DNA from 3 places in the Paenibacillus sp. LX16 genome. Region 1 is predicted to be linked to each of the others. Evidence: predicted binding sites of a transcription regulator. Region 1 holds the regulator's gene; each other region holds the start of a gene.
The links. The regulator NrdR, encoded in region 1, represses ribonucleotide reductase genes. The targets are predictions, from matches to a motif close to AACACNATATATNGTGTT.
Positions count from the first base shown of each region.

Region 2: a site for NrdR is predicted at 1,804-1,821, ahead of nrdI (class Ib ribonucleoside-diphosphate reductase assembly flavoprotein NrdI). Genes of this name have one in related genera too.
Region 3: a site for NrdR is predicted at 1,612-1,629, ahead of T3H97_RS24475 (anaerobic ribonucleoside triphosphate reductase). Genes of this name have one in related genera too.

Region 1 is NZ_CP141152.1:1,843,258-1,846,535, forward strand. Features, by position in the region: gene coaE (dephospho-CoA kinase) at 1-556, shown strand, start outside; gene T3H97_RS08455 (lytic transglycosylase domain-containing protein) at 553-1,116, shown strand; gene T3H97_RS08460 (alpha/beta-type small acid-soluble spore protein) at 1,235-1,459, opposite strand; gene nrdR (transcriptional regulator NrdR) at 1,565-2,032, shown strand; tRNA gene T3H97_RS08470 (tRNA-Ala) at 2,153-2,228, shown strand; tRNA gene T3H97_RS08475 (tRNA-Lys) at 2,241-2,313, shown strand; gene T3H97_RS08480 (L-rhamnose mutarotase) at 2,514-2,681, shown strand; gene T3H97_RS08485 (cache domain-containing sensor histidine kinase) at 2,749-3,278, shown strand, end outside.
Region 2 is NZ_CP141152.1:2,025,711-2,028,988, forward strand. Features, by position in the region: gene nrdE (class 1b ribonucleoside-diphosphate reductase subunit alpha) at 1-1,294, opposite strand, end outside; gene nrdI (class Ib ribonucleoside-diphosphate reductase assembly flavoprotein NrdI) at 1,281-1,640, opposite strand; gene T3H97_RS09360 (DUF2500 domain-containing protein) at 2,045-2,407, shown strand; gene T3H97_RS09365 (GNAT family N-acetyltransferase) at 2,468-3,028, shown strand; gene T3H97_RS09370 (MFS transporter) at 3,031-3,278, shown strand, end outside.
Region 3 is NZ_CP141152.1:5,459,509-5,462,786, reverse strand. Features, by position in the region: gene T3H97_RS24475 (anaerobic ribonucleoside triphosphate reductase) at 1-1,528, opposite strand, end outside; gene T3H97_RS24470 (AbrB/MazE/SpoVT family DNA-binding domain-containing protein) at 1,824-2,294, opposite strand; gene T3H97_RS24465 (glycoside hydrolase family 3 C-terminal domain-containing protein) at 2,529-3,278, shown strand, end outside.

The DNA.
Region 1 (3,278 bases):
CACCGTGTCGGCTCTTTTGGTCGCCAAGGGTGCGCTGCTGATCGACGCAGATGCCATTGCCCGGGAAGTGATGCTTCCGGGGCATCCGGTGCTGGCGGCGGTCATACAGCATTTTGGACAAGCTATAGTGAACAATGACGGAACCCTGCACCGCAAAAAACTGGGAGAGATTGTATTCGGAGACCCTGCCCAGCGGCAGGCACTCAACGATATTACACATCCTGCTATTCGTAAGGAAATGCGTATGCGCATGGAAGCATTTGAACAGGAACAGCCGGACAAGCTTGTTTTGGCAGATATTCCGTTACTGTACGAGTCCGGGCTGGATAGCTTATATGAGGAAATTATGGTTGTGTACGTACCACGTGATATTCAGCTCCAGCGTCTGATGCTCAGAGACGGTCTGACGGAGGAGCAAGCTGGACTTCGGCTGTCCGCACAAATGGATATTGAGCAAAAGAAAAGCTTGGCCGATATCGTTATCGATAATAGCGGAACACAGACTGAGACGAAACGACAAATTGATCAATTTTGGCAGCGGAAGGGACTTGCATGAATATTTTGCGAAAGAAAAGAGTCCTGCTCACTTTGTTTGTCGGGTTTGTCCTGATTCTGTTCCTTAATTCAAATTGGATGTCCTGGTTCTATCCGATTCAATATAAGGATGAGATTCGTCAGTATTCAAAGACTTATGAAGTGGACCCATTTTTGGTGGCGTCTATTATCCGTGTAGAAACCAATTTTAAAACCAGCAAGCAGTCGCATAAGGGTGCACTGGGTCTGATGCAGATTATGCCGAATACAGCAAATTGGATTATGGACAGCGCCCAGATTCAAAAGGTTCCGCTGGACAGTGTCAAGCACGAGCCTGGCACCAATATTGAGCTGGGAACCTGGTATCTGCATAACCTATCCATAAAGTTTCAGGATAATCCTGTAGCAATCGTAGCTGCTTACAATGCAGGGCCGGGTAAAGTTCAAGAGTGGCTGGATAAGGGAGTGTGGGATGGAACAGAAGAGTCCATTAAGCAAATCCCTTTTGGTGAGACACGACATTATGTACAGCGGGTCATTTATTACTACAGGCAATACACGAAAATTTATAATGATTTTTAAATGACAAGTTAATGACATGATGAGCCTTTTCGCTTTAAAATGAAAAAAGCGCAGGACAGGCTGTTTTTAGCAGCCCATCCATACACTTTATCTTGTTATTTCTGCATTATTACCGCGATTATTGGTATTGACCTGCCAATTGTTGTTCGGCGATCGTTACGAGGCGTTTTGTGATGTAGCCCCCGATCGAACCGTTCTCATAGGAAGTCATGTTACCTTGGTATCCATCTTGAGGAATGCTGATACCCAGCTCTTGAGCGATTTCATATTTCATTTGCTCCAGAGCGCCGGAGGATCTGCTGACTACCAGATTGTTGGAGTTGCCATTGTTTCCTTGTGCCATTGTTGTTCACCTCCTCGCGATGTGGTAAACATATTATGATCCGTTTCGACAAAATTATTACTAAAAATATTCGGGAATTTATTGGAAAAAGAAAGTGGTGAGATTATGAAGTGTCCGTATTGTGCCTACAATGGCACGAAAGTGTTGGATTCGCGACCTGCGAATGATAACAAGTCCATCCGTCGCCGCCGTGAATGTGAACAGTGTGCCAGGCGTTTTACCACCTTTGAAATGGTGGAGGAAACCCCACTCATGGTCATCAAAAAAGACGGCAGCCGTGAAGAGTTTAGTCGTGATAAAATGCTGCGCGGTCTCATTCGGGCCTGCGAGAAGCGCCCAGTATCCGTTGAGCAACTGGATATGATCGTATCCCAGGTAGAGAACGCTATCCGCAACACAGCTGCCACAGAAGTCGATAGCCAGCAGATCGGTGAGCTGGTCATGGAACAGCTTTACCCAGTGGATGAAGTCGCCTACGTACGTTTTGCGTCCGTCTATCGTCAGTTTAAAGACATCAATATGTTTATGAAGGAACTGAAAACACTGTTATCTAAAGATACAGCCAGCGACTGATCGCTGACTGTATCTTTTCTGGGCCATGGAGGGAGAAAATTATATTTTTTTTATAAAAGTATTGACACAGGGATATAAATTTTATATGATATAGAAGTCGCTTGAAACACTTACATATTTGGGGCCTTAGCTCAGCTGGGAGAGCGCATCGCTGGCAGCGATGAGGTCAGGGGTTCGATCCCCCTAGGCTCCACCATAATTTTATTGTGGACTCTTAGCTCAGTTGGTAGAGCAGTTGACTCTTAATCAATTGGTCCAGGGTTCGAGTCCCTGAGAGTCCATCCTTTAGAAAAACGGCAGAAATGCCGTTTTTTTGTCGTTGATTAGTATGGTTTATAGAATTTTATGGAAGGTTCAGACTCAAAATCTGTTAGCTACATGCATTTCTTGAATGAAGAGTAGTTCAATGAAAACAATATTTTAGTGAATTGCGTCATAGGGCATCTATCGTATTTTAGTGTAGTTTAGATAAATAAGAAAGATAAACAAATTCATCCTGAAAACTGCAAAAGACAAAATTGATTTTAAAGTCTGGAGCGCTACAGATATTTGCCAAAAATGGTGGGCTTATATGAAGCCTTTAATGGAGACCAATCCTGATGACAGTCCTGTGTCAAGAAATTTAAAGGAAGTATTTTATTTGGAATAATAAATATAAAGAAAATGCTAAATCCGAATTTGTATCATTCCCGAACTGAGGGAGCTGTTTCATGTTCATGAAGAAGATATGGTTTTACTTTGCGAATTTATATATAAATTCAAAGCTAAACGTAAAGCTTTTCTTAACGATTACATTGATTATGCTGACAACACTAGTATTTGTATTAGGAGGCCTTCAATATGCCTTTTCCCTCTATGATGAGCAAATCTATGCAAAATCCTCACAAGTGCTGATGATGTCGTCCAACAATGTAGAAGAGAAGCTTGAAAGAGTAGAAGAAGTTAGTTATAACATAGCAGTCGATCCGTATATTCAAAAAAATTTATTAGATCTTCAAGGAAATGTAAAAGGCTATGATTTCTATCGTCTTGAACAGAAAATTGGAGATGAATTGGAGAAATATGTGGATCCGGCAAATTACGTTCATTCCATTTATCTGTACGATTCAGCAGGTAGGGAGTTTGTGGCCGGGGATAGTAGCGATCCAATAAAGAATAAAGATAGGGAACTTGCTCTTAGTCAGGCGGATAAGGATGAGGGTAAAAACCATTGGATGGAGCTGGAAGGATATAATGGGGATTTAAT
Region 2 (3,278 bases), 180 kb from region 1:
AGGTGAGAGCAATCATACCCTCATGAACGGATTCGCGGATTTTGCCATGTTCCATTACATTTACAATGTTCAAAGAAGCCAGATTACAGCTCACGTCCCGGCGGATGGTATCCTGTTGGCCGTAATCTGTAATTTCGGAAGTTTCTTGCAACTGGAAGATTTCCGTGCATAGGTTCGACATCTTGACTTGACCCACATTTTTAAGAGCATGTGCCTGGTTCGCGTTACTTTTGTTCATGATATATGGATAACCAGACTCCAACTGAATCATGGCAATTTTCGTCAGCATGTCACGTGCGCTCATCGCTATTTTTTTCTTCACCCGATCATCGGCGAGCAGCGTGTCGTACATTTCATCCAAATCCATGTCGTCCAGATGCGTTCCATAGGCTTTGAACACACTGTAAGGAGCAAATACATGTAGCGGTTCATTATCTTGAGCCAGCTTGTAAAAGCGGTTTGGCACCAGCAATCCAATAGAAAGTGTCTTGAGACGTACTCTTTCGTCAGCATTGATCTTTTTGCTATCCAGGAACTCAAGCACGTCCCATCCGAAAATGTTGTAATAGGCTGCCCCAGAGCCTTTACGTTGCCCCATTTGATCCGCATAGGAAAAGCCGTCTTCCATCAGCTTCAGTACAGGCATAATGCCTTTTGCTGCGCCTTCTACGCCTTTAATCGCTTCGCCGCGTGCCCGCAGTTTCGACAGGTTGACCGCAACACCGCCGCCGATTTTGGACAACTGCATGCAAGTGTTTAGCACATAGTTGATTGAGTTCAGGGAGTCGTCCATTTCGAGCAGGAAGCAGGATACCAATTCCCCACGGCGGCTTTTGCCTGCATTCAGGAAGGTTGGTGTTGCTGGTTGGAGGCGTTGCTCCATCATCGAGCGGGACAACAGGCGTGCTGTATCGGCGTTACCGCGTCCCAAATGCAGGGCAACCGCAGCAACCCGGTCAGGGTAATGTTCCAGGTAGACTTTACGGTCGTTACTCTTCATTGCATAGTCGGTATAAAACTTGGATGCTGCCATATAGGAAGGAAATTTAAAATTGTAGCTATGAGTGATATGGAAAATATCATTAATTTCGTCAGCCGTGTAGCTGTTATAGAAATTCTCGTAATAATCATTCTCAATCATATACAGCACTTGAGCGGCTGTGTCAGCAAACTTCAAGCTCCGTTCCTGGACTTCTTTCATAAATTCTGCTACAGCCTCTTGGTCCTTTTCCAATTGGAAAAAGCCGTCTGTATCGCGTTTCATCAACATGTTGTTCAATTCAATATGCCGCAACTCGGCTCACCTCCTGTTTAAAACGCTCTACATCTCCGAACGTTCCAGATAATTCAAATTTACTAATCACGGGGACATTATAGTGGTCGGCAATCAAATCCGCACTTTTGGCAAATTTCTCACCCCAGTTACGGTTGCCGCTTGCAGCTACACCAACAAGGTTTTGTGCATTTTTTTTCAAAAAGGAAGATACCCTCTCAGGTATCTGCCCAAACCCGGTTGTATATGTAATAAGTACGTAAGGTTCTTCTATGGTCATTTGTTCCTCGATCTGAACCGCTGGAAGCTTGAGCTTGTTTATAAATCTTTTTACATTGCCGGTCTTGGAATCATATGCAATCAGCATGGTATTCAACCTCCTTAAACAATTAATGAAAAAAGAAAACGCATTGCCTGGGATCTATTATAGATGGAATCCCTTGCTGGCTGCGCCATTTAAGATTTTGACTCTATATTTACATGTATTTTCATACCTGTATCTTCAAGATATCGGGCATAAATACGTTTTTTACACTATATTTAGAGTACATTCTCTATTTTATATCTATATATAGTTTTGTCAATCGGTCTAGAGGGGATCAGAGGACCCAGATCGGGTATAAGTCCAAGCGGGGTGCGGAAAAGAGCGAAAGAACTTTTTTTCGTAAGTATGTTAAAAAAGTATTGGAGTTTTTGAGGGTGGAGATGTACGATTTGTCAATGGGCAATAGAATGGAAAATTTACATTTTACTGTAGAAAGGATGAAGCAGATGGGAAGTGATTTTATGGAATTTCAATCGTTTAATATGATCTTTTTCATCGTATTTGGACTGATCGCTTTTGTAATGATTATGGGAATTGTCAAAACGATCGGAGCGGGCCTGTCCAATCAAGCAGCCGAACAGGTACAACGTTCATGTAAGGTTGTGGATAAACGGACAAGGGTGCGTGGGGGATCAGGCGATTTTTCAGCTTCGACCTATTATTATATCACCTTTGAGTTTGACGGGGGTGAGCGTATGGAGCTGGAGGTGAAGGATACGGTCTTCGGTATGATTGTGATCGGGGATCGTGGTGAGCTTCATTATAAAGGTACGCGTTTTCTGGAGTTTGTAAGAGTAATGGAAGCATAAAGGTGTTGGCGGGGAGTTAGTGTTGCCAAAAACAAATACATAATTGGAGGGAAGATTACGATGCCGCATATCATTGGAAAACGAATTGTATTGAGAGAATACCGTCAAGAAGATGTACCAGCTATCCGAAAATGGGTCAATGACCCGGAAATCACACGTGGTTTAAGCGACGTGTTTGTCTATCCGCATTCACAGACTAATAGTGAGTCTTTTGTACAAATGATGATTGACGGCAACTCCGAGATCAAAGGTTTTGTCATTGCGCATAAAGACACACTGAACTATATCGGACAACTGGATTTATTTAAAATCAACTGGGTGAATCGGCACGCCACCTTTGGTATTGTGATCGGGCGTGACGGTGACCTGGGCAAAGGTTATGGACGGGAAGCGATCCGACTGTTACAAAAATTTGCATTTCATTCACTGAACCTGCATCGGCTGGAGCTGGAGGTCTATGCGTTCAATGAACGTGCACACCGTTGCTATCTGTCTTGTGGCTTCAAGGAGGAAGGACGGCTTCGGGAGAAGCTATTCAGAGAAGGGCAATACTATGACATTATTCAGATGGGGATTTTGCGAAGTGAATATGAGGCTGCAGAGCAAGCGGCGGAATCCTGAGAGTGCAACCTCATAAACTATTTTACTCCGTCAGCTTTCTTCAATTTTTTATGAGTGAAATCACTGGGACTACGCTCATCCTTTTTCTATTAGCTAAAGGACTTTCTTTGCAGAGTGCAAACTTCTTACTAGTTGTATTCTTTGTAAGTATTTTTTTGTTTGAGATACCCACAGGGGCGATTGCAGATAAGTATGGAAGAAAAATTTCTGTTATTTTGGGACTTTGTTGTTTTCTAGTCTATAGTGTGTT
Region 3 (3,278 bases), 2.3 Mb from region 1:
GAATAATCCCGAAATCACGTTGATCCAGCAAGGTGAACTTACCCGATAGACCTTCGGCAGGCGTAGCGAACAATGTAATATTTAAATTGTGATATTCACTCATTCGATCACAATACACGCGCATGGAAGTGATGATTCGCTGTGCCTCGCGGTATACGAAATCATCCTCCCCGTGGTGTTTCCCGTATAGTGCCTTCATGCACTCAGCCAGCCCGATGAACCCGATCGAAAGCGTACCGTGTTTTAGTACGCTTCCCACCTTATCATCTGGTGCCAGTTGTTCTCCACCTTCCCATACCCCTTCGCGCATCATAAAGTCCGAGGCTTTGGCCGGTTGGCTGGTCTGGATTTGATAGCGATGAATTAGGCCATCTACCGCAATGCGCATAACTTCTTCCAGTCTCGCATCAAAGCGATCACGGTCAGGTGTCAGGCGTTTGCCTGTGCAAATACCATATTCAATCCCGAGCCGCACCAGATTAATAGTATTGAAGGAGAGATTCCCCTTGCCGCTCTGACGGTTTCTACCGAAACGGTCAGAAATGGTGCGGGTACGGCAACCCATTGTCGCTATAATGGTATCCGGGTCATCAGCACGGTAAAAAGGCAGGTTGAAGGTGGCATCCACATTCACAAAATTGGGATACATCCGTCTGCTAGAGCATTCTACCGCCCGTAAGAACAAATCATAATTGATGTCGCCTTCTGCTTGGTTGATTCCCTCTTTGCATTGGAAAATATGCTGCGGGAAAATAGGAGTTTCCCCGCTGCCCAAGCCGCGGATAGTGGCCTCCAGTAGCGATTGAGTAACAAGCCGTCCCTCAGCAGACGTGCACATTCCGTAATTCAGTGAAGTGAATGGAATCTGTCCACCCGCCCGACTGCTCATGGTGTTCAGGTTATGAATGAGCGATTCAGCAGCCTGCCGGGTTTCCGTCTCCGTTTCTTCGCGTGCGAATGCGTAGGAACGAGGGCAGACTTCTTGCAAATGGGGATTGGCCATATGTAGTTCGTGGTCAGACAGATTGGATTCTATTTCTTCCTCGAACAACCGGAGTCCCTTGCGCAAATGTTTGCGGAAGGACCGGGCAACGTATGGGGCAAGATCCCAATCTATTTTATTGGCAGAGACACCTCCGAATTGGCTATTTTGCTGAGACTGAAAAATAATGGCGACTAGTGCCATAGCGGACATAATCGTTTGCGGTGTGCGCACAGAGCCGTTGCCTGTATTAAAGCCGTCTTGCAGTAAACGACCAAAAGGGATAAAGATACAATTCGTAGTTCCGAGCGCATATTGGTCCAAATCGTGAACATATACATATCCGTGGTCAATCGCGTTCGTCAGTTCAGGCGGAAGTACCCGCAGGCGCGCATACCATTTGGCATACTCGGAGCCAAGCTTACTCATTTTGCCGCTGAACGATTCTCCATTCAAATTTGCATTCTCCCGCAACATGTCCAGATCTTGTGCCCCAATGACCCGCTCGCCGATGTCGTATAATTGATGTTCCTCCAGCACCTTCATCGTAAAAACCCTCCATATAGTAAAATATATATATTTTTCACAAAAACAACATATTGATGATATCTTGTGTTAACCAATTGTTTAGATCTATATATTGTATATACGTATACATTGAGAGTATGTGACTATTGTCACATTGGCAGGGGTGGCCGACACGAAAAAGCCAGGTATAGAGTAAGGGACACATCCGCAGATATGCGCCTTACTCTATACCTGGCAATCGAAGTTGTGACAAAAAAATGAACAGGGTCGTCGGACATTGTGTATGATTTTGGGATATAGTTTTTTAGAAGGTTTAGAGTAGCTTTTTCAACTGGGACACCCGGCCTTGGGAAATATCTAGCATCTCGGCATACACTTTTTGGGGCAGGTTCGGGTGTTCCTGAATTAGCTTGCGTAGCTTTTTTACCATTTCACCTTGCTGCACTCTAGATTGCTTGGGTTGCCAGGTTGTGTGGGTTCGGGTCGGCTTAGAATCTTCTTGAGCCTGGATAGCATCGGTGCTTGTGGCATGCACATTTTCAGCGGTCTTTAATACCTGGATGCACTCTGCGCAAATAAAGCTGTCGCGAAAATAAGTTAAATGATCCACCGCGCCGCAAAATTTGCAGGAGACACCGGTGTATTTTCTTAATACAAATCCTTCTTCATCTACGAAAAACTCAAGTGAATCACCAATATTGATATCCATTGTGGTGCGCATTTCCTTAGGGAGTACAATCCGCCCCAATTGATCCAGAGGCCTTGTCATTCCGGTATTTTTCATCAGCGCTTCCTCCTTCAGTGATATATCCTGATTATACCAAAAAATATTATTTTTAGCTTTGTATATTGAAGGTAAAATACAACTTTTTTTGTCTTTATGGTGCGGTCTCTCTTTCAACCAGTATAGGGTGTTTTCGGTATTGTTGCCGGGGTACCCCTTTTTAGCTATGATGTATTAAAACGCTTTCACAAAAGTGCTTATTATCATCTTAATTAAGCTAAGGAGATGACGGATATGAGTCATGAAACAACGGGTATTGAATATTTATTTCAAGATCCGAAGATTCATCTGGATGAGCGTGTACGGGATCTCGTGTCGCGACTAACCTTGGAGGAAAAGGTTGAATCCATGTTGCAATACCAGCCGGCCATTGACCGATTCGGAGTCGCAGCTTACAAGCACGGTACGGAAGCGGCACACGGAATAGCGTGGTTGGGTGAGGCGACTTCATTTCCTCAGCCTGTAGGATTGGCATGTACTTGGGATACGGAATTATTGCGCCTCATCGGCTCTGTTATCGCAGATGAGGCACGTGTTTACTATCGTCGTGATCCCAAATTAAACGGTCTGACCCTGTGGGCACCTACGGTGGATATGGAGCGTGACCCCAGATGGGGACGCAATGAGGAAGCTTACGGCGAAGATCCGTATTTGACGGGAGAGCTGTCAAAGGAGTTAGTCAAGGGGATACAGGGGGATCATCCAGTATATTTGAAAGCGGTTGCCACTTTAAAACATTTTCTGGGTAACAACAATGAAGTGGATCGGGGAAGTGGCTCCTCCAGTATAGATCCACGAAACCTGCGAGAATATTACCTAAGAGCCTTTGAGAAGCCTTTTACGGAAGGCGGCGCCCAGTCGATGATGACTTCTTACAACCTGATTAATGGTACGCCTGCTACGTTATATCACGGGGTTAACGATATTGTCAGGGACGAATGGGGGATGGACGGCTTTGTTGTAAGTGATGCGGGTGATGTCATG